4 regions of the Mesorhizobium sp. M7A.F.Ca.US.011.01.1.1 genome follow, and region 4 is predicted to be linked to each of the others. Evidence: riboswitches for the same ligand, from Rfam matches in the RefSeq annotation. Region 4 holds a riboswitch; each other region holds the start of a gene.
What was found. A riboswitch is a leader RNA that binds a small molecule or an ion and turns the genes downstream of it on or off. The one in region 4 is predicted to bind cobalamin.
Positions count from the first base shown of each region.

Region 1: linked by a shared signal. The riboswitch ahead of EOA13_RS13600 (DUF1636 family protein) and the one ahead of EOA13_RS03275 (aromatic ring-hydroxylating dioxygenase subunit alpha) in region 4 are both predicted to bind cobalamin.
Region 2: linked by a shared signal. The riboswitch ahead of EOA13_RS35585 (CbtB domain-containing protein) and the one ahead of EOA13_RS03275 (aromatic ring-hydroxylating dioxygenase subunit alpha) in region 4 are both predicted to bind cobalamin.
Region 3: linked by a shared signal. The riboswitch ahead of EOA13_RS01375 (ABC transporter ATP-binding protein) and the one ahead of EOA13_RS03275 (aromatic ring-hydroxylating dioxygenase subunit alpha) in region 4 are both predicted to bind cobalamin.

Region 1 is NZ_RZRT01000010.1:113,182-120,252, reverse strand. It holds gene EOA13_RS13620 (NADH-quinone oxidoreductase subunit C) at 1-57, opposite strand, end outside; gene EOA13_RS13615 (NADH-quinone oxidoreductase subunit B) at 62-643, opposite strand; gene EOA13_RS13610 (NADH-quinone oxidoreductase subunit A) at 634-999, opposite strand; gene EOA13_RS13605 (winged helix-turn-helix domain-containing protein) at 1,331-2,530, shown strand; cobalamin riboswitch at 2,560-2,764, shown strand; gene EOA13_RS13600 (DUF1636 family protein) at 2,803-3,231, shown strand; gene cobW (cobalamin biosynthesis protein CobW) at 3,234-4,271, shown strand; gene EOA13_RS13590 (cobaltochelatase subunit CobN) at 4,290-7,071, shown strand, end outside.
Region 2 is NZ_RZRT01000102.1:1,519-8,589, reverse strand. It holds gene lipB (lipoyl(octanoyl) transferase LipB) at 1-202, opposite strand, end outside; tRNA gene EOA13_RS35615 (tRNA-Leu) at 478-562, shown strand; gene mgtE (magnesium transporter) at 754-2,172, shown strand; gene EOA13_RS35605 (MerR family DNA-binding transcriptional regulator) at 2,330-2,716, shown strand; gene EOA13_RS35600 (isoprenylcysteine carboxylmethyltransferase family protein) at 2,906-3,382, opposite strand; gene EOA13_RS35595 (DUF1624 domain-containing protein) at 3,379-4,377, opposite strand; gene EOA13_RS35590 (MFS transporter) at 4,601-5,800, shown strand; cobalamin riboswitch at 5,866-6,062, shown strand; gene EOA13_RS35585 (CbtB domain-containing protein) at 6,098-6,277, shown strand; gene EOA13_RS35580 (CbtA family protein) at 6,293-7,071, shown strand, end outside.
Region 3 is NZ_RZRT01000001.1:280,614-287,684, reverse strand. It holds gene EOA13_RS01405 (hypothetical protein) at 1-285, shown strand, start outside; gene EOA13_RS01400 (TetR/AcrR family transcriptional regulator) at 313-939, opposite strand; gene EOA13_RS01395 (MFS transporter) at 1,063-2,250, shown strand; gene EOA13_RS01390 (D-arabinono-1,4-lactone oxidase) at 2,261-3,538, shown strand; gene EOA13_RS01385 (alanine racemase) at 3,538-4,683, shown strand; partial or broken gene EOA13_RS01380 (AraC family transcriptional regulator) at 4,688-5,514, opposite strand; cobalamin riboswitch at 5,810-6,017, shown strand; gene EOA13_RS01375 (ABC transporter ATP-binding protein) at 6,182-6,970, shown strand; gene EOA13_RS01370 (ABC transporter substrate-binding protein) at 7,020-7,071, shown strand, end outside.
Region 4 is NZ_RZRT01000002.1:139,229-146,299, reverse strand. It holds gene EOA13_RS03300 (alpha-glucosidase) at 1-743, shown strand, start outside; gene ugpC (sn-glycerol-3-phosphate ABC transporter ATP-binding protein UgpC) at 768-1,880, shown strand; gene EOA13_RS03290 (DUF680 domain-containing protein) at 1,958-2,194, opposite strand; gene EOA13_RS03285 (DUF680 domain-containing protein) at 2,264-2,464, opposite strand; gene EOA13_RS03280 (DUF680 domain-containing protein) at 2,536-2,733, opposite strand; cobalamin riboswitch at 3,244-3,446, shown strand; gene EOA13_RS03275 (aromatic ring-hydroxylating dioxygenase subunit alpha) at 3,561-4,808, shown strand; gene EOA13_RS03270 (hybrid-cluster NAD(P)-dependent oxidoreductase) at 4,834-5,934, shown strand; gene EOA13_RS03265 (PqqD family protein) at 6,064-6,495, shown strand; gene EOA13_RS03260 (serine kinase) at 6,545-7,071, shown strand, end outside.

The DNA.
Region 1 (7,071 bases), on a different contig from region 4:
GCGGCCAGGCAGCTTCTCGCCGAGATAGGTCGACAGTTCGCTCAGGGATGCGGTCATGGATTTACCGTTCGATCGTGCCGGTGCGGCGGATTTTCTTCTGCAGCAGAAGAATGCCGTACAGCAACGCTTCGGCGCTCGGCGGACAGCCGGGCACATAGATGTCGACCGGCACGATGCGGTCGCAGCCGCGCACCACCGAATAGGAATAATGGTAGTAGCCGCCGCCATTGGCGCAGGAGCCCATCGAGATGACGTAGCGCGGTTCCGGCATCTGGTCGTAGACCTTGCGCAGCGCCGGCGCCATCTTGTTGGTCAGCGTGCCGGCGACGATCATGATGTCGGACTGGCGCGGGGACGCGCGCGGCGCGACGCCGAACCGCTCCGAATCATAGCGCGGCATCGAGGTGTGGATCATCTCGACCGCGCAGCAAGCGAGGCCGAACGTCATGAACATCAGCGACCCGCTGCGCGCCCAGGTGATGAGCGCCTCGGTCGAAGTGACCAAAAAGCCCTTGTCGGCCAACTCATTGTTGATCTCGAGGAAGAAGGGATCGTCCTCCCCCACCGGCCTGCCGGTGTTGGGGTCGATAATACCCTTGGGCTTCGGCGCGACGAGGGTGCCTGAACTGTCGTTCAATCCCATTCCAGCGCTCCTTTTTTCCATTCATAGGCAAAGCCGATGGTCAGCACCGCCAAAAACACCATCATCGACCAGAAACCGAGCATGCCGATCTTCGAAAACGACACCGCCCACGGAAACAGGAAGGCCACTTCCAGGTCGAAGATGATGAACAGGATCGACACCAGGTAGAAACGGATGTCGAACTTCATGCGCGCGTCGTCGAACGAGTTGAAACCGCACTCATAGGCGGAAAGCTTTTCGGGATCGGGATTGCGATAGGCCACCAGAAAGGGCGCGGCCAGCAGCGCCAGGCCGACAACCAGCGCCACGCCTATGAACAGGACGATGGGCAGGTATGAGCTCAAGAGTGCGTTCATGCTCGGTTTTCCGTTGGCGCCAATCCACTTTGATTACAGCACCGGACCCTAATGCGGAAGCGTGACAGTTTAACCGCTGAACCGTTTTAAGGGCCTATGCTGCAACGCGGCGAGGGTTAGCGCAGCACTTCCAGCGAAGCAAGTCAAACCTTGTTCAAAACACCGACCTGAACGGCATATCGCGGCAAACTGGTCCGATCCGCTCCTGTTTGATTTCCTTCGCCTTTTACTCCACTTTTCTCTCCTGACATGGATGCCGCCAAAACCCTGCTAGCATGGGTTGGAATCAGCCTTTCGACCCTCGGTCAAAACACTTCAAAGTGATGCCTGCATGAAGGAAAAGATCTCGCTCCCCACGGCCCGTCGCATCGCGCTTGCCGCCCAGGGGTTCCTCGATCCCCGCCCGACCGGTACGCCCGACCGCCGGCATTTTGCCCGCACCCTCTCCCGCACCGGCCTGCTGCAGATCGATTCCGTCAGCGCGGTGGTGCGCGCTCATTATATGCCGCTCTATTCGCGCCTTGGCCCCTACCCGTTCTCGCTGCTCGACAACGCGGCCGTGACGCGCAAGCGCACTGTTTTCGAATACTGGGCGCACGAGGCCTCCTTCCTGCCGGTCGAGACATACCCGCTGATGCGCTGGCGCATGCAGCGCGCCGAGCGCGGCGAGGAAATGTATCTGGGGCTCGCCAAATGGGGCCGCGAGCACGCCGGCTACATCGAAGAGATCTACCGCCAGGTCGCCGAGCGCGGCCCGATCGCCGCTTCCGCGCTGGAGGGCCAGAAAGGCTCGGGCGGCTGGTGGGGCTGGAGCCATGCCAAGCACGCCTTCGAATGGCTGTTCTGGGCCGGCCGCATCACCACGGCGCACCGTCGCGGGTTCGAGCGTTTCTATGATCTGCCCGAGCGCGTACTGCCGCAGGCGGTCCTCGACCTTCCAGTGCCGACGCCTGAGGACGCGCACCGCGAATTGCTGCGCATTTCCGCCCGCGCCCACGGCGTGGCGACTTCAGGCGATTTGCGCGATTATTTCCGGCTGTCGCCGGCCGACATGAAAGGCCGGTTGGAGGAACTGATTGAAACGGGCGAGTTGCTGCCGGTGCGAGTCGAAGGCTGGGACAAGCCCGCCTATCTTCACACAGACGCCCGCCTGCCGCGCAAAGTCGAGGCCCGCACCCTGCTGGCACCCTTCGATCCGGTCGTCTTCGAGCGTTCGCGCACCGAGCGGCTGTTCGACTTCCACTACCGCATCGAGATCTACACGCCGGCCGACAAGCGGCAATACGGCTATTATGTCCTGCCGTTCCTGCTCGGCGACAGGATCGTGGCACGCGTCGACCTCAAGGCCGACCGTCCGGCCAGCATACTGCGGGTCCATGCGGCCTATGCCGAGCCGGGTGCGCCGCCTGAAACCGCTGCAGAGCTGTTCGAGGAATTGAAGCAGATGCAAGGTTGGCTCGGGCTCGAACGCATCGAAGTGACACCTGCCGGGGATTTGGGGCCGGCGCTGGCCGACATCGCCATGTCGTAAGCTCGCGTTGACACCGCCGCCCGCAAAAGCCTAAATCCGGTTCAGATGGTCCCTTGCCCGCAACGGCAAGGGCTAAGAGGGAATGCGGTGCGGGGCAAAATCCCAAATCCGCGGCTGTCCCCGCAACTGTAAGCGAAGAGCCAAGGCCGAAAGCCACTGGGGAGTTCCCGGGAAGGCGGCTACCAAGGCGATGACCCGCGAGCCAGGAGACCTGCCGTCTGCGACTTTAGAATCCGATCGCCCGGCGGGTTTCCGGGCAAGGAGCCCGATCTTTGGACCACGACAGCAGTTTTTCGGCTGGTACAGCGGATATTTCGTCCGGCCATGATGATGCCTTGGCCGGCGTCACCATCATCGTCTGCGCCTCCTGCCGCGATGAGACCGGCGCCGACGCTCATCCCCGCGCCGGCGAATTGCTGGCCGACGACACGCGCCGCGCCGCATCTGGCGATGACATCCGCATCCGCAGCCTCGAATGCCTCGGCAATTGCAAGCGCCGCCTGAGCGCCGCCATCCTGCGCGACGGTTGCTGGAGTTATGTCTTCGGCGACCTGACCGCGACCAGCGGCGCCGATCTCGTCACCGGCGCCAGGCTCTTCGCCACCTCGAAGGACGGCCTGATTCCATGGCGCGGCCGTCCCGATAGCCTGAAGCGCGGCCTTGTTGCCCGCATCCCTCCCCTCGACCTGCTGAAGGACTGACCATGACTGCATCCGTCTCCCGCGTTCCCTGCACCGTCGTCACCGGCTTCCTCGGCGCCGGCAAGACGACGCTGGTCCGCCATCTCCTGGAAAATGCCGGCGGCAACCGCATTGCCATCATAGTCAACGAGTTTGGCGACATCGGCATCGATGGCGAGATTTTGAAGGGCTGCGGCATCGACACCTGCCCGGAGGAAAACATCGTCGAACTGGCCAATGGCTGCATCTGCTGCACCGTCGCCGACGATTTCGTGCCGGCGCTTGACAAGATCCTCGCGCTGACGCCGAGGGTCGACCATATCCTGATCGAAACCTCGGGCCTGGCGCTGCCCAAGCCGCTGGTCCAGGCCTTCCAGTGGCCGAGCGTGAAGAGCCGCGCCACAGTCGATGGCGTCATCGCCGTGATCGACGGCCCGGCGCTGGCCGAAGGCCGCGTCGCCAACGACATGGACGCCTTGCAGGCGCAGCGCGCCGGGGACGAGACGCTCGACCATGACGATCCGGTGGAAGAAGTGTTCGAGGATCAGATCGCCTGCGCCGACCTGATCATCCTGTCGAAGAGCGACCTGATGGACGCCGCCGGCACCGCCCGCGCCAACGCCATCATCAACGAACATTCCGCCCGCGCGGTGAAGATCGTGCCGACGTCGCATGGCAAGGTCGATCCCTCGGTGCTGCTCGGGCTCGGTCTCGCCGTCGAGGACGACATCGAAAACCGCAAGTCCCACCATGACGGCGCATTCGACCATGAGCATGACGACTTCGACACCTTCATCGTCGACATTGCCTCGATCGCCAATCCGGACGAGTTGGCAAAGCGCGTCGCCACCGTCGCCGAAGAAGAGAACGTGCTGCGTGTAAAAGGCTTCGTCGAGGTCGGTGGCAAGCCGATGCGGCTCTTGCTGCAGGCTGTCGGGCCGCGCGTCAATCATTACTATGACCGCGCCTGGACGGCGCAGGACGACCGCCGCTCGCGTCTCGTCGTCATCGGCCTGAAGGGGCTGAACCGCCCGGCGATCGAGCGTATACTCGCCGGCTGATCTCGGACACGGGTTGCGATGCACATCCTCACCACGACATCCGCCTCGCTCGACGACCTCGCCGAGCCGGTCGATCTGCGGCAGACGCCGGCGGATATCGTGGCCCTGTCCTTCACCGACAGCGACCTCGCCGGACTGGCGGCAGCCTGGAAGGCCGATGCCGGCCGCCTGCCCTCGATGCGGCTGGCTGCCCTGCGTGACCTGCGCCATCCCATGTCCGTCGACCTCTGGGTCGACAGCGTCGCCCGCCACGCCAAGGTCATCCTCGTGCGCATCCTCGGCGGCTACGACTGGTGGCGCTACGGCTGCGACCAGCTTGCCTCGACCGCCCGCGCACACGGCATAAAGCTGGCGCTGCTGCCCGGCGAATGCCGCGACGAGGATCTGCGCCTGATCGAAGCCTCGACGCTGCCGCGCGAGGAGCTCGACGGCCTGCTCGACTATTTCCGCGAGGGCGGCCCGGCGAATATGAGTGCGCTGGTGCGGAGATTGGCGGGGCTGGCTGGATCGGATGCGGACGTAGCAGAGCCGGTTCCAGTGCCGAAAGCCGGGTTTTATGAGCCAGGACTCGGGGTCGTTGGTGATCCTTCACGCCCCCCTCTGTCCTGCCGGACATCTCCCCCGCAAGGGGGGAGATCGGACTTCATCAAAGCCGGCTCTTTTCCCGTTTCATTAGAAGCTGACGCGTCCGCAACCTCGACAATTGGCGAAATCTCCAATGACAGCGCAATCTTCCCCCTTGCGGGGGAGATGTCCGGCAGGACAGAGGGGGGTGTGAAGGAACTCGACGCTGACAACGTCAACGCTCCTATCATCCCCATCCTGTTCTACCGCTCGATGCTGCTGGCCGCCGATGTCGCGCCGATCGACGCACTTTTTGAAGCGCTCGGCCAGCGCGGCATCGCCCCGGTCCCGATCTTCGTCTCCAGCCTCAAGGACCCATCATCCCTGGCATTCGTGGAAACAGCACTCGCCACGCTCAAACCCGCCGCCATCATCACCGCGACCGCTTTCGCGTCCGGCGCCGAGCCCGGCGTCGAAACCCTGTTCGACCGCGCCGGCGTGCCTGTCTTCCAGGTCATTGTCGCCACCACCCGCCGCGACGTCTGGGAGACCAACCAGCACGGCCTGGCGCCCGCCGACCTCGCCATGCATGTCGTGCTGCCCGAACTCGACGGCCGCATCCTGGCCGGCGCCATTTCCTTCAAGGGTGAGAGCGAGATCGATCCAGCACTTGGCCACCGCGCCTTTGCCAACCGGCCGGAACCGGATCGTGTGGCGCAAGTGGCTGACCGCGTCGCGGCCTTCATCCGCCTGCAGGAGACGTCCCGCGCCGAGCGCAAGCTGGCCGTCCTGATCCCGGACTATCCGAGCGCGCCCGGCCGCACCGGCTATGCCGTGGGTTTGGATGTGCCGTCCAGCGTGCTGGCCATGCTGCAGGACCTCAAAGAACAGGGCTATGGGGTTGAGGGGATTCCGGAGACACCGCGTGGGTTGCTAGGGCTTCTTGAAGGCAGCAAGGATGGGCTGGGGTTGGAGGATTATCTGGACTTCTCCAAGAGCCTGCCGGCTGCGGCTGTCGCTGCCATGGAGGCGGCTTGGGGGAAGGCAGAAGGCGAGACAGGTTTGTGCGAGGCGCCCCCCTCTGTCCTGCCGGACATCTCCCCCTCAAGGGGGGAGATTGCGCTGCCATTGCCGGGTTCGCCAATCTCCAATGTTGCGGGAGGGGGCGGAGCGTTGAAACTGCCGATCTCCCCCCTTGAGGGGGAGATGTCCGGCAGGACAGAGGGGGGCGCCTCGCGCAAACCTTCGCTATCAAGCAAGAAACACTTCCCCTTCCGTGCCGCCACCTTCGGCAACATCACGGTCGCCCTCGCCCCCGACCGCGGCCGCTCCGCCGACCGCCGCGCCGATTACCACGACCCGACACTGCCGCCGCGCCATGCGCTGATCGCCTTCGGCCTGTGGCTGCGCAAATCGCTCGGCGTTCATGCGCTGGTCCATGTCGGCGCGCATGGCACGCTGGAATGGCTGCCGGGCAAGACGGTTGCGCTTTCGGAAAACTGCTTTCCCGAGATCGTCACCGGTCCCCTGCCCGTCATCTATCCGTTCATTGTCTCCAACCCCGGCGAAGCGGCACAGGCCAAGCGGCGCATTGCCGCCGTCACCCTTGGCCATCTGCCGCCGCCCCTAACCGGTGCCGGGCTCTATGAGGACCAGCACAAGCTCGAGCGGCTGGTCGACGAATATGCCCAGGCCGACGGGCTCGACCGTCGCCGCCGCGACCGCCTTGCCAAGCTGATCGTCGAGACGGCGCAAAAGACCGGTCTTGCCTCCGAAGCCGGCGTCGCCACGACCGACGCACCGGACGAAGCGCTGCGCCGCATCGACGCCTGGCTGTGCGACCTCAAGGATTTCGCCATCAAGGACGGGCTGCATATCTATGGCCGCGCCCCCGAGAACGAGCCCGACGCCATGCGCCACCAAAGCGCCGAAGGCGAGAAGACGGCGCTACTTGCGGCGCTCGATGGTCGCCACGTCAAGGCCGGCCCGGCCGGTGCGCCCGCGCGCGGCCGTTCCGACGTCCTGCCCACCGGCCGCAACCTCTTCACGTCGGACCCGCGCAGCATGCCGACGCCGACCGCCTATGACCTCGGCAGGGTGGCGGCCGAAGAAGTCGTGCGCGGCTACATGCAATCGCATGGCGACTGGCCGCGCTCGCTGGTCATCGACCTCTGGGGCTCGGCGTCGCTGCGCACCGGCGGCGAGGAGATTGCGCAAGGCCTGGCGCTGATGGGCT
Region 2 (7,071 bases), on a different contig from region 4:
TGGTGCCGGCCGTGTAGAGCGGCGGGTGTTCGACCAGCCAGACCATTTCGCCGGCGGCCCCGCTGCGGATCGCCTCGGCGCGCGCCTCCATGAAGGCAAGTGCTTCGGGATAGGCGGTAAGGCCGGGCTCGATCAGCCATTCGACCGGTGCTGAACCGGGGAGCGGCAGGAACGACGTGGCGATCTGGCTGCGTTCGGGCATCACGGCTCTCGTCCACGGCGCGTCATTTCAAATGCGCGACACACCTTGGGTGTTTGTCTTGTTCATGTCGTAGTTCCGAAACCGCTCGGCGCCTTTTGGACGACATGCCTAGTCCTTCATATGGCGGCAATCGGGCAAAACGTCCAGTTCGAGGGGCGTTTCAAGCTTCTTGACCGTTATGCAAAATGGCTGGCGATTATTACGTGCCGTGCACTTGTTTCGCCGGAAACGATTTGCTACACGCCGCGAGCCGGTCGGTTCCGGCTCTACCACGTGCGGTCGTGGCGGAATTGGTAGACGCGCAGCGTTGAGGTCGCTGTGGGGCAACCCGTGGAAGTTCGAGTCTTCTCGACCGCACCATTCTCTTCCCAGAATCCGATTTGTACCGGTCTCGCCCGCTGCGGGCCGGGCGCATTTCGTTTGATATTCCCGCACTTTACGCCACTTTCTTTCTGAGCGTCGGATTCTCCCAAAACCGGTTTCCCCTTTTGGGTCCGATGCTCTAGACCTGATTTGCACCTTTTCCGGGATTCTTGTGGCGGGAGGCGCTGGTGGAAGGCGAGCACGAACGGACGACCGGCGCCAGGGCCGCCGAGGACAACCACGCCGATATCTATGGCGAGGACGGCGCCGTGCTTTCGTCCTTCCTAGCGCGGATTGGCGCGGCGATCGCAGACCGCGACACGCTGACCCTCAAGCATGAAGTCGACGACCTGCACCAGTCGGAACTCGGCGACCTGCTCGAGGCGCTGCATCCCGAGCAGCGCCGCGCGCTGGTCGAACTTCTAGGCGCCGATTTCGACTTCTCCTCGCTGACGGAGGTCGACGAGGCGATCCGTATGGAGATCGTCGACAATCTGCCCAATGCGCAGATCGCGCAGGCGGTGCAGGAGCTCGATTCCGACGACGCCGTCTACATTCTCGAGGATCTCGACCAGGAAGACCAGGACGAGATCCTGTCGCAACTGCCGTTCACCGAGCGGATCAGGCTGCGCCGATCGCTTGATTATCCCGAAGAGACGGCCGGCCGCCGCATGCAGACCGAGTTCGTCGCGGTTCCGCCGTTCTGGACGATCGGCCAGACCATCGACTACATGCGCGAGGACAACAACCTTCCCGAGCGCTTCAGCCAGATCTTCGTCATCGATCCGAGCTTCAAGCTGCTCGGCGCCATCGACCTCGACCAGATCCTGAGGACCAAGCGTTCGGTCAAGGTCGAGGAAGTGATGCACGAGACGCGGCACGCCATTCCGGCCACCATGGACCAGGAAGAGGCGGCGCGGGAATTCGAGCAGTACGATCTTTTGTCGGCCGCGGTCGTCGACGAGAACGAACGGCTGGTTGGCGTTCTGACCATCGACGATGTCGTCGACGTCATCCAGCAGGAGGCAGAGGAAGATCTGATGCGCATGGGCGGCGTCGGCGACGAAGAGCTTTCCGACAGCATCTTTTCGACCTCGCGCTCACGCGTTCCGTGGTTGCTGATCAACCTTCTGACCGCGTTCCTGGCGGCGTCGGTGATCAGCCTGTTCGACCGCACGATCGAACACATCGTCGCACTGGCGGTGCTGATGCCGATCGTCGCCGGCATGGGCGGCAATGCCGGCTCGCAAACCATGACCGTCACCGTGCGGGCGTTGGCGACCAGGGATCTCGACATCTACAATGCCGGCCGCATCATTCGCCGCGAGATGGGTGTCGGCTTCATCAACGGCATCGTCTTCGCCATCCTGATCGGCATCGTTGCCGCAGCCTGGTTCCGTGACCCCAATCTGGGCGGCATCATCGCGGCGGCGATGATCATCAACATGTTCGTGGCCGCCCTGGCCGGCATCCTGATCCCGCTGCTGCTCGATCGTTTCAAGATCGATCCGGCGGTCGCTTCGGCGGTCTTCGTCACCACGGTTACCGACGTCGTCGGTTTCTTTGCATTTCTCGGCATTGCCACGTGGTGGTTCGGTGTGCCCTGAAGGCACGCCTTTTGGCTTAATTGACTTTTACGTAAATGCCGTGCGAGGCTTGTGCGGGGCGCCATGTCGATTCCGGCATGGCATGGGTTTTGGTTCGGGACATAAGGGTGACGCCGGCATGGCGATCGCCCCTTGGTTTCGGCGTGCGGGAGTGGCAATGCGAGAATATTATTCGATCACCGAGTTGACCCGCGAGTTCGACGTGTCGACGCGGACGCTGCGCTTTTACGAGGACGAAGGGCTGGTGCAGCCGGTGCGGCGTGGCCGCACGCGCCTGTTTCGCCCCTCCGACCGGCACCTCATCCGTCAGATCATGCGCGGCAAGAGGCTTGGTTTCTCGATCAACGAAATCCGCGAAATCATCCAGATGTACAAGGAGCCGCCCGGCGAAGTCGGCCAGCTCAACCTGATGATCAAGCGCATCGAGGAAAAGCGCGAGGATCTCCGGCAGAAGCGCCGCGACCTCGAGGAGACGCTGGCTGAACTCGACCAGGCCGAGGAGTCTTGTGTGGAGCGGCTGGTCGAGCTTGGCGTGAATACCTGAGCGGACTGGATTCTATCGGGCGTTAGCGTCGGAATTAGCGGAAACGTCCATTTCTTCGTCATCCTAGGGTCTCCGCGACGGAGCTGCGCTCCTGCTTCGCCCTAGGATGACGAAGTTCGCAAGACTTAGGCTAATCGCCGAAGTGTGCACTTGTCAAAACCTCTCCGCGATGGAAACCGGAGCGCCAGCTCAAATCCAGCGGCGCACGCGTTTGGCGTAGTCGCGGTATTTCTTGCCGAATTTCGCCGCCAGCACCTTTTCCTCGCCTTCGATCGCCATCTTCTGCGTGGCATAGGCGGCGATGAACGCGAGCGGCAGGAACCACACGATGCCCGAGACAAAGGCGACGCCGATCAACAGCAGGGTGTTGGCCAGATACATCGGATTGCGGGTGATGCCGAAGGGACCCGTGGTGACCAGGTGATCGGGCACAGCGTTCGGGTTCAGCGTGGTCTTGGCGCGGACCATGGTGCGGATCGCGGTGACCCAGAGCGCTGCAACGGCAAGCAGCACCACCCAGCCGGCGGCGAAAAGAATGTCGCCCAGGAGGTCACCGATCCAGGGCAGGGGATAGAGCAGGCCCAGCGCGATGCTGATGGCGATGGCGGCGGTGTAGATCAGCGGCGGCCACGGTATGAGCCCCGGCTTCGGCTGGTTCTCGGTCATTTGACCCCTTCCTCCATCAACTTGCCGTCCGTCTTGGCGGTACACATGCCGGCGAGATCGGACAGATGCGTCTTCCATTCCGCAGTCTGGTCGTTGTTGTAGAGCCGATCAAGCGTCGCCTCGCCCTCGAGCGTATCGAGCATGCAGACACAGTAGCTCGTACAGAACTCGGTGTCGCGCGACTGCTCGCAGGACAGCTGGCAGGTTTTGAGGAAATTCACCTGCGGGGTTTCGACCTGCGCCGGCATGATCTGCGAGAACAGCCAGACGCAGCCGATCAGCAATGGCTGGTGGATCAGGTAGAACGCCAGGCTGTGCCGGCCGATAAAGACCAGCGGGTTGGCCCAGCGACCGGGCGCCAATTCGGCAAGCCGGGTAAGCACGCCTGAACCGGCGGCGAGTTTCGTCACCGCGATGCCCGCAAGCACGGCGCCGAACCATGGAAACAACGGAACGTAGTCGTTGGAGCGTGGATTGTTAGCCGACAGGCCTACCCACCACAGCCATGGGTGATCGAACGCCTCGAGGCGCAGATAGACAGGCGCCGCAATGACGAGCGCGGCGACGACAAGCGTCAGCAGTGCCGGCAGCCGCAGAAAGGCGAGGCCGAGCAGGCTGGCCAGCGCGATCTCGTGCAAAATGCCGAAGAAGATGAATCCATCCGGCGTGGCGATACGGGTGACGACCGATATCGCGATCGCGGCTCCGGCGACCATGGCGAACCGCTTCCAGAAGCCGTTCCAGCGGATTTGTCGGCCATGGGCGAGATACAGGCTGACGCCGACCAGGAACAGGAAGGTCGAAGCGATGCCGCGCGCGTAGATCTTCCACCAGCCGAAGGCGGTCAGGCCGGGATCGGTGTAGCCGAAGAACTCCAGGTCCCAGGTGAAATGGTAGCTTGCCATGGCGATCAGCGCGATGCCGCGCACGATGTCGATGGCGACGATGCGCTTTGGTCGATCCTGAACGGGTGCGGTCGGCGTTTGGATGCTCATGGTCTCGCATTCTGATTCAGCCCCTCTGGAGGACTATCACGGTTGCCCCGCACAAAAGAAGACCGGCAATCCTGCCGATAACGCCGGATCGGCCGCGGCATTGGGCCAGTGCCGGGAAGCCTTTGGCCGGCTTCGCTTTTGCCGGATGCACGTCGGTTTCCTCTTATTGGCACTGGGGTCGCCACGTCAGATTTGACCCGGTGAATCTGCTTCGGGGAAAGCAATGTCCACCCATGTGCGCCATCCGATCTGGCTGCCGGCTCTCAAGGCCGCGGACGCGCGCACCTTCGCGTCGCTCTATGCGGTTGAATCCTTCGCCCGCGCCACGGTGTCGAGCGTCATCCCGATCCAGGCCTACGAGATCCTGCACAACGAGCAGATCGTGTCGATGCTCTACACAGTCGTGGCGATGCTCGGCCTGTCGGTGACATTGTTCATGCCGATGCTGATCCGCCGTTTTGCCCGGCGCTGGGTCTACACATCAGGCGCCTGCCTGCTGGCCGTCGGCTCGCTGTTCTTCGTCACCGACACGCTTGCCGGGCAACTGGCCGGCATGCTGTGCCGGGTGATGGGCGCCAGCGCGCTGTCGATCACGCTCAACCTCTACATCATGGACCACATCCGCAAGACCGACTTCATGCAGGCCGAATCGCTGCGCATGGCGTGGTCGATGCTGGCCTGGACCGGTGGGCCGACGCTCGGCATCTTCCTCTACACGCGCTTCGGCATCTATGCCGCGCATGGTGCGGTCGCGGTGTTCGCGTTTGCCCTGCTGGCGCTGTTCTGGACCTACCGCCTCGGCGACAACCAGTCCATCCGTCCGGGCAAGACACGCCCCGTCAATCCGCTCGCCAATATCGGCCGCTTCGTCGCGCAGCCCAGGCTCAGGCTGGCTTGGCTGATTGCCTTCGGCCGCTCCTGCTTCTGGACGACGTTCTTCGTCTATGGGCCGCTGTTCATGGTCATCACGGGTGAGGGCAAGCTGGCCGGCGGCCTGCTTGTTTCGGCCGGCAACGCGCTGTTGTTCATGGCGATTTTCTGGGGGAAGGCAGGAAAGCGCTTTGGTGGCCGCGGGACCATGACATTTGCCTATTTCGCCATGTCAGCCGCGCTGCTGGCGGCGGGCTTCGTCGGCGAAACCGTGCCGTTGCTTACCGGCGCCTTCCTGCTCTGCGGTGCCTTCTTCACCATTGCGCTCGACGCCCTCGGCTCGACCGCCTTCATGCGCTCGGTGCGTTCCTATGAAAGATCTCAGATGGCAGCGGTCTACCGCACCTATCTCGACTTTTCCGAGTTGACGCCGCCGCTGGTCTATTCGGTGGCGCTGGCCTTCTTCGGCCTGGGCTCGGTGTTCGTCACGCTCGGCCTGCTGGCGGCGGTCTGCGGCTTTGTGACGTGGCGCTATCTGCCGAAATCGCTTTGACCTTCATGGCGCATTCGCAACGGTCGCCGGCGGAATTTGGTTTGCCGGAGGCGAGGATTCTGCCTATAGTCACCGGTGTCGCCGGTTCCATTTTGGAGCCAAGAGGGAATGCGGTGAGGGCGAATTTCGCCCAATGCCGTGGCTGCCCCCGCAACTGTGTGCGGTAGTCCTCTCCATATGCCACTGAAGATTTTTCTTCGGGAAGGTGGGGAAGGATGCTGATCCGCGAGCCAGGAGACCTGCCGGCGACAGGAAACTGACTTCGATGCCCTCGGGTGGAGGGCGAAAGGACAAGACATGACTACCGCTTCCGTCTCCCTCGGCGCCTCCGTCTCCTCGCAGTCGCGCTTCATGCAGCTCGCGCTCGCCGGGCTGCTCGGCATTTTCGTGATGGGCTTTGTCGGCTTCTCGCATATCGATGCGGTCCACAACGCGGCTCACGACTATCGCCATTCGATGGCGTTTCCCTGCCACTGACGAGGGGCTGACATCATGAACCTGTTTCGCAACGTCGTGTTCATCGCGGCGATCGCAGGGCTCGTGGCCGGCGTCGTTCTCGCCTGCATGCAGGCCTACGCCACTGTGCCGCTGATCCTGAAGGCGGAAGTCTACGAACAGGCGGGCGGGGGGCATCACCATGACCATGGCGCTCCGGCCGCAACGGATAGCAATGCCATGAGCACAACTGCTCCGGCGGGAGATGCGATGAGCTCTGCTGCCCCGGCTGCGGCGGAAGCCGCTCCGGCAGACGAAGGTTGGGCGCCGGCAGACGGTTTCGAGCGTTTCGCCTTCAGCGTGCTTGCCAATATCGTCACCGGCATCGGCTTCGCCTTGATCCTGGTCGCGGTCTCCGAATTCGCCGGCGGCATCGGTGGCTGGCGCCAGGGCGTGTTCTGGGGCCTTGCCGGCTTTGCCGTGTTCACGCTGGCACCGGGCCTCGGCCTGCCGCCGGAACTGCCAGCCATGCCGGCCGCCGATCTCACCCAGCGGCAGATCTGGTGGTGGGCAACGGTGGCGGCAACCGCTGCCGGTCTCGGCCTGATCGCGTTCCGCAAGTCGCTGCCGCTGGCGATCCTTGCCGTCCTTTTGATCGTCGCACCGCATGTTGTCGGTGCACCCCAGCCCGACAGTTTCGAGACGTCGATCCCGGAAGGCCTGCATCACCAGTTCGTGGTGGCCGTGACGCTGACCAACCTCGTGTTCTGGCTGGTGCTCGGAGCGGTTGTCGGCGTGGTGCGCGGCCGCTTCACCGGCACCGCGACCAGCCTGCG
Region 3 (7,071 bases), on a different contig from region 4:
GGAGAGCGCGAGCGCTGCACCCGCTACATCTCCCCGAATGGCCTGGTCAAGGCATCGGAGACGATCCGGCGCGAGCCCGTCCCGGTGCCCGACGAGTTGCGTGAGCGTCGGCGCGAACTCGGCTTTGACTATGGAAAATTCGATTTCGTCATGCATGAGGGCAGAGCCGTCCTCCTCGATGCAAACAAGACTCCCGGCCGTCCGCAAAATCTCGTCAAGATGTTCGCGGCCGGCGCTTCCGATCTGACACACGGCTTCGAAGGCCTCATCCATCGGGCGAAATAGGCGCGGCTGAGATCGTCATCGGACGTTCTAGAGAAACAGCCGCAGCTGGGTGTGGATGATCGACCGGTAATCCTCGATGGTCTGGCGGCTTTCCGCTTCGCCCTCGGCGAGCGCCAGGCGCACCACGCCGCCGGCGAGCTGGAAGATCAGCAGGACCATGCGTTCGAACTGCTCGCGCCTCTTGGGCTCGAGCAAGGCGATGACGTGGTCGCAGAACATCTTGGCTTGATGCCGGGTTTCGGCGATATCGAGGTTTTTGAGCGCCTTGTCGGCCTGGATGGCGTTCTGCAGATCCTGGATGGCCGGATCGCCGGCGACACGGCTGAGATAATCATCGAGCAGCCGGTCAGCGGCCACGATCACGTCTTTCGCCTCACGGATTTCGGCGATGATCGTCGTCAGCCGTGCCCGGCTGATCTCTGAAAACCGCTCATAGAGCATCGCCAGGATCGCCGATTTGTTGGGAAAATAGTGGTAGACGGTGGCGATCGGCCCGCCGGCCAGCATGCCGACCTCCTTCATGGTGACGGCGTCGATACCCTTTTCGCCGATCAGCCGCATGGTCGTCGACAGGATCGCGTCGATGCGCTCGCGGCTACGTTCCTGCTTGGGCCTGCGCCTCGGCTCGGTCGCCATTCTCTTCAATTCCGTCATGCACCGATCTTTCGCACGGTTTTCAAATTCCGGTTGACAAGAAATATGATCAAGTATCAGTTTCTGAAATACTGACAGGTTGTCAGCTTTTTTGCCGCACGGCAAGGACGTTGGGAGGCGCCTTTGGCTTCGACAGATACCGGCCATGCAGGCAGTGGCGACTGGCTGGTCGGCAATCCGACCGGCTGGCAGCTCGCCTCGGCCCTGTGGATCGGTTCGGTCGGCCTGCTCATCCTCGGCCTGCAGCCGGTGCTGCTTGGCGCCCTTTACACTGAGGGCCATGTCAGCGGCGACGAACTGGCGCTGGTCGCCACCGCCGAGATGATCGCCATTGCCATCGGCTCGGCTGTCGTGGCGATGCTGCTCTCGGCACACAATATGCGCTGGAAAAGTGCCGTCCTTCTGCTGCTGCTGGCGCTGGCCAATGTGTGGACGGCCTATGCCGCGAGCGCCAACATGCTGATCGCGGCCCGCGCCCTTGCCGGGCTCGCCGAGGGCGGTCTGGTCGCCATCGCCACCGAACTGATCGCCCGCTCGCGGCGCGCCGAACGCATCGGCGGCTTTTTCGTCACCATGCAGACGCTGGCGCAATGCGCACTCGCCCTGTTGCTGGCGCTTTACGTCATTCCGGCCGCCGGGTCGGCGGGGGGCTTCATCGTTCTTGCCGTCGTCTGCGTCGCGTCGCTGGCGGTCGCCTTCACCGTACCCGGTGACTATGCCGACCTGCCCAAGGACGAGAATTTGGCCAATGTGCTGACTGTTCCCTCGATGACCGCGCTGTTGTCGGTCTTCTGCTACTTCATGTTCTTCGGCGCGGTCTGGGCTTTTCTGGAGCCGCTTGGCGCGCAATACGGCATCGATGGCCGCACCGTTGGCCTGATCGTCTCGGCCAGCCTCGCGGTGCAGGTCCTGGGGGCGATGACGGCGACCACGTTCGAGGCGCGCATCGATTATCGCCTTGCCATCGCGGCGATCGGCGTCGTCGCGCTTGTCAGTTCCCTGGTTCTTGCCAGTAGCCCCGGCCTGAGGACGTTCTGGGTCGCTGCCCTGGCCATGGGCTTTATCCTGCTGTTCATCGTGCCCTACCAGATCCGTCTGGCGATCCCCGCCGACGAGACGCGCACCGCCGTGCTCTTGGTGCCGGCAGCCCAACTTTTCGGCCTGGCGATCGGGCCCATCGCGGCGTCGCTGCTCATCGATGGCAAGGATTTCCGGCCGGTGCCGGAATTCGCCGCCGCCAGCGCGGTGGCCAGCGTGGTGCTGCTCGGTCTCTTCGTCCTTGTGTCGCGGCGTCGCCGCGCCGTTGCCTGAGCGGGAGCCCATGTCGAACACTTGGAGTAACTGGTCGGGCTTGGTCACTGCTGAACCGCAGCTGATCGCCAGCCCTGCCGATGCCGGTGAACTCGGTGATCTCGTCCGGACCGCGCCTGGCCCGGTGCGCGTCGCCGGCGCCGGTCATTCCTTCACGCCGCTGGTGAAATCGCAGGGCACGATCCTGTCCCTGGAGAGACTGGAAGGGCTGGTCTCGCACGATGCGCAAAAACATCAGGCGCGGGTGCGGGCAGGAACCCGGCTCGGCGCACTGATGGGCATCCTGCAAGGTATTGGCCAGGGCCTGCCCAACATGGGCGATATCGACCGCCAGGCGATCGGCGGCGCGCTGGGCACAGCCACGCACGGCTCGGGACCGACGCTCGGCGCCTATCACACGCAACTGGAGACGGTGCAGATCGTCGACGGGCTTGGCAAGCTCCGCGACTTCAAACGGGCAGGGGATCAGGACATGATCCATGCCATCGGTGTCGCGCTCGGCGCTTTCGGCGTGCTCACCGAAGTGACGCTCAACAACATCGCGACCTACCGGTTGCGCCGCCGCAAATGGGTGCTGCCGATCACCGAAATGCTGCGCGATTTCGAGGCAATGATGGCCGCGCATCGCTCGGCCGAATTCTACTACATTCCGTTTTCCGGCTATGCGCAGTTCATCGCCAGCGATTTCAGCCACGCCGCACCCACCACACGGCCGCCGGAAGAGGACGAGGCGGGGTTGAGGACACTGCGCAGGCTGCGCACCTCACTTGCCTGGCTGCCATCGCTGCGTGGCCGTCTGATCCTGGGCGCCATCGCCAAATTGCCGGCCGAGGACTACGTGCAGGACTGGCTCAACGTCTATGCCAGCGACCGGCAGACCAGGTTCAACGAGATGGAATATCATTTGCCGTTCGAGGAGGGGCCGAAGGCGCTGGCCGAGATCATCGAGCTGACCGAGAAGCGTTTTCCCGAGGTCTATTTCCCGATGGAGGTGCGCTCGGTCGCGCCGGACCAGTTCTGGCTTTCGCCATTCTACAACAGGCTGACCTGCTCCATCGCCATCCACCATGATGCCGCGAACGATCCGTTGCCGTTCATGCGGGCGGCAGAGCCGATCTTCCGCAGATATGGCGGCCGGCCGCATTGGGGCAAGATGCACAGCCTGAAGGCGGCGGAGCTGAAAAAGCTCTACCCGCGCTGGGACGATGCCATGGCGGTGCGCCGCGACATCGATCCGCAAAACCGCTTCGTCTCGCCATACATGGCCGGCCTGTTCGGCATCGAATGATGAGCACCTATTTTTCCACCCTCTCGGATGCGCTGAAGGAAGCCGGCATCTTCCAACCCTGCCTGCTGCTCGATCGCGACCGGCTGGACGGCAACATTGCCCTGGTGAAAGACAGGCTCGATCCCGGCCTGGCCGTGCGGCTGGTCGACAAATCGCTCGCCTGCCTGCCGCTGCTTGCGTATATCGGCAAGGCGCTTGGCAGTGAGCGCTTCATGACCTTCCCCCCGCCGATCAGCGAGGCGGTGCTGAAGGCGTTTCCGGATGCCGATCTGCTCTACGGCAAGCCGATGCCGATCGGTGCGGCGAGGGCTGCGCTGGTGAAGGGTAATGTTGACTGGTCACGTGTCTGCTGGCTGATCGACAGCGTGGAGAGACTGGCGGAATATGGCGCGCTCGCTGACGAGCTCGACATCGAACTGCGTATTGCTTTCGAGATCGATGTCGGGCTGCATCGCGGTGGCTTTGCTGATCCCGAAGCCTTGTCGAAGGCCTTGAGCGCGTTGCCACCCCACAAACGGCTGCATTGCGAAGGCGTCATGGCCTACGAGGCGCATGCGCCGCTCATTCCCGGCCTTTTCGGCGGACCGGCAAAGGCATTGGCCAAGGCGTCGGCGCAGGCCGCGGCGTTCGTCGCCTGTCTCGGCGCCGACCAGCGCCGTATCCTGAACATCGGCGGCAGCAAGACCGCGCTGCTTCATCATGGCGGCATGGCCAACGAGGTTTCGATGGGCTCGGCCTTTGTGCTGCCCAGTGATTTCGATACGCCAGGCCTCGACGGCTTCCAGCCGGCGGCCTTCATCGCCACGCCGATGCTGAAAATGGTCGAGCCGATGCTGCCCGGTCCACCGGCGGTCACCCGACTGCTGCAGGCGCTCGGCCGGTTTCCGCGCAAGGGCTGCTATCTCTATGGCGGCAAGTGGATGGCCAAGCCGGTCTTTCCCGAAGGCATGAAGGCGAACGGGCTGCTCGGCCTGTCCTCCAATCAGCAGTTCATGGGCTTGCCCGCCGACGCGACCGCAAGGCCCGGCGACTACGCCTTCCTGCGCCCGACGCAGAGCGAAGCCGTGCTGCAGCAGTTCGGGTCGATCGCGGTGTTTTCCGGCGGCGGGATAGTCGATCGCTGGCCGGCGCTGCCGATGGCCTGACCGACTACGCCTTCACCGGTATCCAGATCTCCAGCCCGCCATTGCCGCTGCGTGGGTCGAACTCAGGGCCGTAGCGTTCGAATTCCGGCGCATCCGATATCTCGTGGCCGGAAGCCGGCAGCCATTTGTTCCAGATCGTGTTGACCGTCCGGCGAATGGTCGAGATGTGTTCGCGGTGGGCAAAGATCGCATATTTCTGCGCCGGCACCCGCACCCGGCTGAATTCCTTGGGCAGGTCGGAAAAATCAGACACTTCGACGCCGGCGATGTAGTCGAAATTGCCGCCATCGTCGCCGTTGACGCAGACGCCATAGGCGACGTCGCCGGCCGGAATGTTGCCGATATAGGGGCCGAAGCGCTGCCACTGCATCGGGATGGCGGCGCTGGTTTCGCAGCTGTAGCGCTCGCCGAGGCCGGCGATCAGGAACGGCCGGCTGGTCTCGAACGCGGCGGTTCGAGATTGGTGAGGAAGGACTGGTCCATCAGGATCGGCTCCACGAGGTCGAGCTTGTCGAGTGTGCCTTGCGCGCGCACCAGTTCCGGCGTGGTGCCGAACTGATCGCGGAAGGCCCGGGTGAACGCCTCATGCGAGTTGTAGCCGGCGTCGAGCGCGACGCTGAGGATGTCGGGCGCCCCGCTGGCCAGCTTGCGCGCCGCCTCGGTCAGCCGGCGTGAGCGCATGTAGCCCATCACCGAGCGGCCTGTGGCAGCGCCGAAAGCCCGCGTCACATGAAAACGCGACACGCCGCTGCTTTGCGCGACATCGTCGAGTGCAACAGCCTCCGGCAGATGACTTTCGACGAACCACAGCGCTTTCTCGGTCGGGTTCATTTTGCTCCTCGCATCGGCCAGATCATCCTGCCGTTCCTGGCGCGGCCAGTTTGATCGAAATTGCGCATCCCGCGCAATCGAACCGATCCCGTCACAGTCGCACACCGATATGGCACAGCGGTCGAGCGCCCCCTTGCCGCCGACGAGCCAAATTCGGCGGGCTTCGCTTGACAGCGCCAGGCGGCATCCTCTAAATGCGTAATGTTATTACATATCGAGAGCGTGAAATGCATGTTTCCCCTAGCCGGCCCACCACTCCGTCCGAGAAATCCATTGCGAAGCGATTGGGGGAAATCTACGCTGAAGCGGTGATGGTCCCCGAGTCGAAAGGCGAGGGGTGAAAAGGGAACACGGTGAGATCCCCAGGGGTCGAGGCCGTGGCTGCCCCCGCAACTGTAAGCGGCGAGCAAAATCCGTGAATGCCACTGGCCGGCAAGGCTGGGAAGGCAGGATGGCGCAACGACCCGCGAGCCAGGAGACCTGCCATCACTGAGTTGACCGGACGGGGTGTGCCGGGAGGAAACGCGAATCCCGGTCTTGTCGGCCGCTTCGCCAGCTTCCTTCCGTCGCCAGTTTTGGAAAGTGACGGAAAGTTGGACGGCTCTATCGATCATCGCATCATCGTGTGCACGCTTTGCCATCCCGGCAAGCCGGCGGACAGCAGCCGATGCCCGTAGCGCTTCTCGAAGCCCGTGACCTCAGCGCCATGGCGAATGGGCGGGATCTGGTCCAGGCGGTCAGCCTGTCGGTGGCCGCTGGCGATCGCCTCGCCATCATTGGTCCCAACGGCGCCGGCAAGACGACGCTGTTGCGCATGCTGTCGGGCATGCTGCGACCGAGCTCAGGCGAGGTGAAGCTTGGCGGGCGCCGGCTGGACAGGATCTCGGCCGCCGAGCGGGCACTGCATATCGCCGTGGTCGGCCAGACCGACCAGCCCGATCCGCGGCTGGCAGTGATCGACTATGTCGAGCTGGGCCGGGTCCCGCACGCTCGGCTACGGCGCAGGAGCGAGGAGCGTGACATTGTCGTCGATGCGCTGCGCCGGACCGGCCTGCTGCCGCTGCTTGGCCGCACCATCGGCTCGCTGTCGGGCGGCGAGCGCCAGCGCGCCCAACTGGCCCGCGCCATCGCCCAGCAGCCAAAGATCCTGTTCCTCGACGAGCCGACCAACCATCTCGACCCGCGCGCCCGCGGCGAACTGCTCGACCTCGTGGCAGGCTTCGAGATGACGGTGATCGCGGTGCTGCACGATCTGGCGCTGGTGGCACCGTTCGCCACCAGGGTGGCGGTGATGAACCATGCCCGTCTGCAAGCGCTCGCCGCACCGCGCGAAGCGCTGACCCAAAAGCTGATCCGCGAGATTTTCGGCATCGATGTGCTGCGTCTGCGCCATCCGACCGAAGACCGCGAACTGACGGTGTTCGATGTGCCGAACCGTGCCGCGCCGCCGTCGTGATTGAAGCCATTTCGTAGTCGACCCAATCCCATCCACAAGGAGCAAACCCGTGAAACGCCTAGCCTTTTCGCTTGTCTTCTCGCTGCTGGCTTCGACAGCCC
Region 4 (7,071 bases):
ATTCCTTCGACTTCCTGGCGCCGGAAAAGATCAGCGCGGCCAAGGTCCGCTCGGTGCTGGAATCCTTCGGCAAGGTCGCCAGCGATGGCTGGTCGTGCTGGGCCTTTTCCAACCATGATGTGATGCGCCCGGCCTCGCGCTGGGCGGCCAATGAGGCCGACCCGACCGCCTACCTCAAGGTCATCTCGGCGCTGCTGATGTCCCTGCGCGGTTCGGTCTGCATCTACCAGGGCGAGGAGCTTGGGCTCGGCGAAGCCGATCTTCGGTTCGAGGATTTGCAGGACCCCTACGGCATCCGCTTCTGGCCGAAATTCAAAGGCCGCGACGGCTGCCGCACACCGATGGTGTGGGATGGTAGCGCCAGCAATGGCGGCTTCTCCTCGGCAAAGCCCTGGCTGCCGGTGCCGGCCAAGCATCTGTCGCAAGCGGTCAATGTCCAGCAGGGCGACCAGGCTTCGCTGCTCGAGCACTACCGGCGCTTTCTCACCTTCCGGCGTGCCCATCCGGCGCTCGTCAAGGGCGACATCAATTTCATCGAAAGTGAGGGAGATACCGTCGCCTTCACGCGCCGCGCAGGCAACGAGCAGATCGTCTGCGTCTTCAATCTGGGAGCCGGGCCGGCCAAGGTTGACCTTGGCGGCCGATCGCTGCAACCTCTGCCCGGGCACGGATTTTCGGGGCAGGCGAACAGCGGTTCCATCGAGCTTGGCGACTACGGCGCCTGGTTCGGGCGTCTCGACTGAATTTCCAATCACTGGAGGAAACCAATGGCCGATGTCACGCTAAGACAAGTGAAGAAGTCCTACGGCAATCTGAACATTCTCCACGGCATCGACCTCGATATTAAATCGGGCGAGTTCATCGTCTTCGTCGGCCCGTCGGGCTGCGGCAAGTCGACATTGCTGAGATCGATCGCCGGGCTCGAGGAAATCACCTCCGGCGAGCTTAGAATAGCCGGCGAAGTGGTGAACGACGTGCCGCCGTCGAAGCGCGGCATCGCCATGGTGTTCCAGTCCTACGCGCTCTACCCGCACATGACCGTCTACGACAACATGGCGTTCTCGATGAAGATCGGCAAAGAGAACAAGGCCGAGATCGACCGCCGTGTGCGCCAAGCCGCCGAGATCCTGCAGCTGACCAAATATCTCGACCGCCTGCCCAAGGCGATGTCAGGCGGCCAGCGCCAGCGCGTCGCCATCGGCCGCGCCATCGTGCGCAATCCGAAGGTGTTCCTGTTCGACGAGCCGCTTTCGAACCTCGACGCCGCGCTTCGCGTCGCCACCCGCATCGAAATCGCCAAGCTCAAGGAATCGATGCCCAACACGACCATGATCTACGTCACCCACGACCAGGTCGAGGCGATGACGCTGGCCGACCGCATCGTGGTGCTCAAGGACGGCCATATCGAGCAGGTCGGCACGCCGATGGATCTCTACAAGAAGCCCGGCAATCTGTTCGTTGCGCAATTCATCGGCTCGCCGGCCATGAACATCCTGCCCGCGACCATCGACAAGTCAGGCAATTCGACCGTCGTCAGCCATGTCGGCGGACGCAAGGCAACCGTGCCGATCGCAACGCCTGCTTCGGCGAAGGGTGCTGCGGTGAGCTTCGGCGTGCGGCCGGAAGACCTGATCATCGCCAGCGGCGCTGACTATCTGTTCGAGGGGACGGTCGACTATGTCGAGCAGCTCGGCGAGGTTCAGCTGGTCTATGTCGACATCGGTCGCGCCGACCTGCCGTTGGTGACCAAGCTGCCCGGCAATGTCGAGGTCAAGCGTGGTTCGACATTGCGGCTGAGCGCCAATGGCGAGGACCTGCATATCTTCGACGCTGACGGACGGTCGTTTGCCCTTCATGAGGCTGAAGCGAAGGCGGCCTGAGGCAAGACCGCCTCTCGGACGCAAAAAGAGCGGCGGGGTAGGCCCGCCGCTCTTTTGTTGAAGATCAGCTTCGGCTGTTAACGGCCGAAGAGATTCCGGTCGCTGCCCTGAGGGGCGGACTTCTCCACGTCGCCCGACGAATTGAGCAGCTTCTCGACGAGGCCACCGCTGTTGCGGACCGAGCTCGTATGCGCGCTGTCAACCGAAGTAACCGCAGGCTGACTGGCGCCATTGGAGCCAAAGTTGTCGCTGCCGGCGAACGCGCTGCCGGTGATGGCCAGAACGGCGGCGGCAGCAATAAGGATCTTGTTCATTTTAATCTCCTGAATTCTGGATTTCGCCAGGACGGCAGACACAGCTGCCGTCGCTTGCGAAATTGGCTGTTAGCGACCGAAGAGGTTACGGTCGCTGCCCTGAGCGGGCGTCTGGGCAGCCGGTTCCGAGGCCTTGGTGGAAGCCGTGTACGACTGGTCCACTGCGGCGGCAGGCTGGTTGGAGCCGTTCGAACCGTAGTTGTCGCTGCCGGCGAAAGCGCTGCCGGAGATGGCCAGAACGGCGGCGGCAGCAATGAGGATCTTGTTCATCTTAAATACTCCTGAATGTCTGAATTTCGCCAGGGCGGCGGGCGAGCCCGCCGTCGACTGGGAATCGGCTGTTAGTTGTTGCCGAAGAGGTTGCGGTCAGCACCCTGGGCAGGCGCCTGAGCAGCCGGTTCCGACTTCTTGGTCGAAGCGGTGTACGAGCTGTCGACAGCAGTGGCTGTCGCGGCGTTCGAACCGTAGTGGTCGCTACCAGCGAAGGCGCTGCCGGAAATGGCCAGAAGGGCTGCGGCAGTGAGAATGATCTTTTTCATTTTTGGTACTCCAGTATCGTCTTTTTTCCGTCCGTCTAGCGGCGTGTCTTTGGAAATGAAATCGCGTCGTTCGGACAGCCCCGATGTGGGAGGGCAGCCCCGTCTTTTCCAATCACGAAGTTGTTCCGTGTGGACCATGAATCCACACCTTGAAATTGTGCCAAGGGAGTCTAGAGATAGATTTTTCTTCTTTATATCAGCGTGTTAGGTTTAACCACCTAACGGATCACTGACTGTTTCAAAGGCCCAGCGTTCACACCGTCCTGCACGCACCGTCAACAGAAACGAACCGTTCGGTTCGATTTTAGAGCAAGCTAATAGTCACTTTTCGAAACCGTTAGCCTTATTTGACCTCCGCCAAGGGTCGGATTCGGGAAGATCGCAGCCGGCAAATGGCCGCCCGAGAGGTGGGATTTCGGCCTGCGACGGTCTGCGGGAACGTTCGCATGCCGTGTCGCGCCGCATGGATACGATGTCGTTTTCATGCCGACGGCGCGCCCCCGATCGTGGTTAGATCACACCATCTCAGGTGCCGCTTCGTGACGACGAGGCGGAGAATTGGGAAGCCGGTCAGAATCCGGCGCTGCCCCCGCAACGGTGGTGGAGTTCAAGTCGCAACGGGAGACCACTGGGCAACTGCCTGGGAAGGTGTCGCGATGGTCCGCAAGGACAACTCCAGAGCCCGGAAACCAGCCCGAGATTGTTAGACTCGACTGATCGCGGTGGGCGGTCAAGAGGTGGATAGCGCATGTCTGGCACCTAGCCGGCCTGCGTTTCAATCCTTCCTCCGTCACCACCAGTTCAGTCCTTAGAAACGAGGACAGGACATGGATACCCGCAACGACATGCTGAGGCTCCTGAAGGGGCGCCGGCAAGGCTTTTCGCTGGAGCAGCCCTTCTACACCGATCCGGACTACTTCAAGCTCGACATGGAGCTGATCTGGTATCGCGACTGGCTGTTCATCGGTCATGATTGCGAACTGCCGAAGCCGGGCAGCTACATCAACGTGCAGATCGGCGACTACCCGGTCGTCCTTGTCCGCGACCAGCACGGCAAGATCAACGCCTTCCACAATTCCTGCCGCCATCGCGGCAGCCGCGTGTGCAACGCGGAGAAGGGTACGGCGGCAAAGCTCGTCTGCCCGTATCATCAGTGGACCTATGAGCTGGACGGCCGCCTGCTGTTTGCCCGCCAGATGGCCGACGGTTTCGACAAGAGTGATTTCGGCCTGAAGCCGGTCGCCTGCGAGAGCGTCGGCGGCTACATCTTCATCTGCCTGGCCAAGGAGCCGGCGGATTTCGCGCCGATGCGGGCGATGATCGAACCCTATCTTTTGCCGCACCGGTTGCGTGAAGCAAAGATCGCCTTCGAGAGCACGATCGTCGAGAAGGGCAACTGGAAGCTGGTCTGGGAAAACAACCGCGAGTGCTACCACTGCGCCGCCAATCACCCGGAGCTGTGCAAGACCTTCCCCGAGGCTCCGACTGTGACCGGCGTCAACGGTGCCGACAGCGACCCTGAAATGGTCGCGCACTGGGCCAAATGCGAGGCATCAGGCCTGCCGAGCATATTCCGCATCGATCCGGCAGGGCAGTACCGCGCCACCCGCGCGCCGCTGCTGCGCGATGCCGTCAGCTACACCATGACGGGAAAACGGGCGGTCCAGAAGAACCTGTCCGACAGCGTTTCAACCGACCGCATCGGCTCCTTGCTGCTTTATCATTATCCGACAACCTGGAACCATATCCTCGGCGACCATGCCGTCACCTTCCGCGTGCTGCCGATCAGTGCCACGGAAACCGCGGTGACGACAAAATGGCTCGTCCACAAGGATGCGGTCGAAGGCGTCGACTACGATCTCGCTGAGCTCACCCATGTCTGGACCGAGACCAACGACCAGGACCGTCGCATCGTCGAGGAAAACGCCTTCGGCATCTTGTCGCCGGCCTACGAACCAGGCCCCTATTCGGAGCTGCATGAGGGCGGCGTGATCCAGTTCGTCGAGTGGTACGCGTCGTTCATCGGACCGCGCCTTGCAGAAGGCGACCGGCCGGCCCTGCGCAGCGTCGCCTAGCCCAGGGGACAAGAGGATGAATGCGATGACGGACCTTGGCCTCTATCGACATCTCGACCAGATGACGCCCTGGAACGACAGGCTGCAGGTGCTGGAAGTGATCGGCGTCAGTGACGAAGCGCCTGACGTGAAGACCTTCACCTTCCGCTCCGACAACCAGACCTGGTTCCGCTACAAGCCGGGCCAGTTCGTGACGCTGGAACTGCCGACATCGGACGGGCCCCTGATGCGCACCTACACGCTGTCGTCCTCGCCGTCGCGGCCGTTCTCGATCGCGGTGACGGTCAAGGCGCAGGCGGGCAGCACCGGTACGCGCTGGATGTTCGACCATCTGACGCCCGGTTCGCACGTCAAGGCCTATGGGCCGACCGGCGACTTTTCGCTGCACAGCCACCCGGCGGCCAAATATCTGTTCATTTCGGCCGGCTCCGGCGTGACCCCGATGATGTCGATGCTGCGTTGGCTGAACGACTGCGCGCCATGGACAGATGTCGGCTTCGTCAACTGTGCGCGCCGCCCGGAAGAGATCATTTTCCGCAAGGAACTCGAGCTGCTCGGCAGCCGCATGCCCGGCCTGTCGCTCGGCTTCATGATCGAGGAGCGGTCGAGCCGCGAGGGCTGGTTCGGCCATATGGGCCGCATCGACGCGATCCGGCTGCCATTGCTGGCGCCCGATTTCCGCGAGCGCGAGATCTTCTGCTGCGGCCCCGATCCCTTCATGCGCGCCGTGCGCGGCATGCTGGACGCCGCCGGCTTCGACATGGCTAAATACCATCAGGAAAGCTTCGCGGCGCCTGCCGTGGAGGAGATCCCGGCGCCGTTCTCGCCGCCGGCGGAAGACGGCGCCGCTGCTGCCGTCGAGGCCGTGACACCAATCCGGTTCTCGCTTTCCGATGTCGATGCCGAATGCGTCGCCGGCCAGACCGTGCTGCAGACGGCACGCGCCTCTGGGGTGCGGATTCCCGCCGCCTGCGAGTTCGGCCTGTGCGGCACCTGCAAGGTGAGGAAGGTCGCGGGCGATGTCGAGATGAGCCACAATGGCGGCATCCTCGATCACGAAATCGAGGACGGCTTTATCCTCGCCTGTTGCTCGAAGCCGCTTTCTGCGCTTGAAATCGAAGCGTGACCGGCTGCGCTCGCCCCGAGCCTGCGCTATCTTGCCAAAAACCCTGCAAATGGTTAGACGCCTGCAACGGTGGGGTTGACCGTAAGGCCCGAAGATCATCTCCGCGGCCTGCTCGGCGGGGGAGCAAACATGCGACAATCCGGCATCTATGCCATTGCCAGCAAGGATATCGTCTTTGAATCCTTCGACGGCGAAGCCGTCGTTCTTGACCTGACCACGGGCAAATATTTCGGCTTCTCTGATTCAGGCAGCAGACTTTGGGATGCACTGTCGTCCGGCGTGCCTGCCTCCGAACTGGTCGGCGCCGCGACCGGAATTGGCGCCCTCGATGCCGCCGCGATTGACGGCTTTGTTTCACAATTGCTCGAATTCGGTTTGCTGGCGGCCGTAACCGATGGCATGGCAAGACCGGTTCCAAGCGAATTGCTGGCTCAGCTCGCCGCTGCCAGAGAGCCCCTCAAGGTCGACATCCATGACGATCTCGCCGATCTCATTGTCGTCGACCCCATCCACGAGGTCGAGGAGCCCCTCGGCTGGCCCGCGGTGAAGCAAGCCAACTGAAGCGCCCATCAGGTTCTCGTTGCCGGACAGCTCCGGAACAGGCAGACCCATGCCGAACGTCACTCTCGAAAACTTGGTTGACTACGCACGTCATGTCCTGGCGCAAGCAGAGAGCAGCGCCGCGCATTATCCACTGACCCGCAAGGCGAGCTTGCCGCATCTGGATCTGACCGCGCATGTCAGCGCCGGCGCGTTGGCGGATGCCGTCGCTCATGGCTTTGTCACTGCTCCGGGCAACCGAACGCCTGCCGACATCTGCCGCGTCTTCGTCGCGCATCCCGGCATTGACGGCATCGCGGCACCGGCCAGTTGGGGCCAGGGACCCTTCACGCAGCATGGCTTCGCCACCCAACTGGCGGGAGCTGGATTGCGCGGCAACCATTTCCACGACCTGGATTTCTGGCAGTTCTATGATCCGCAACGTCGCGTTGGCGTGCAATTGATGGCCTCGGCCGATGCCTTTCCACCGTGGGAGCCGGGAGCGCCGCTGCGCCCCTTCCTCCATTGGGAATATGCGGCACGTGGCATGCGGCTGGCCCATGCGGGGACGCTCGGCACCAATGGCAAGGGCGTGCT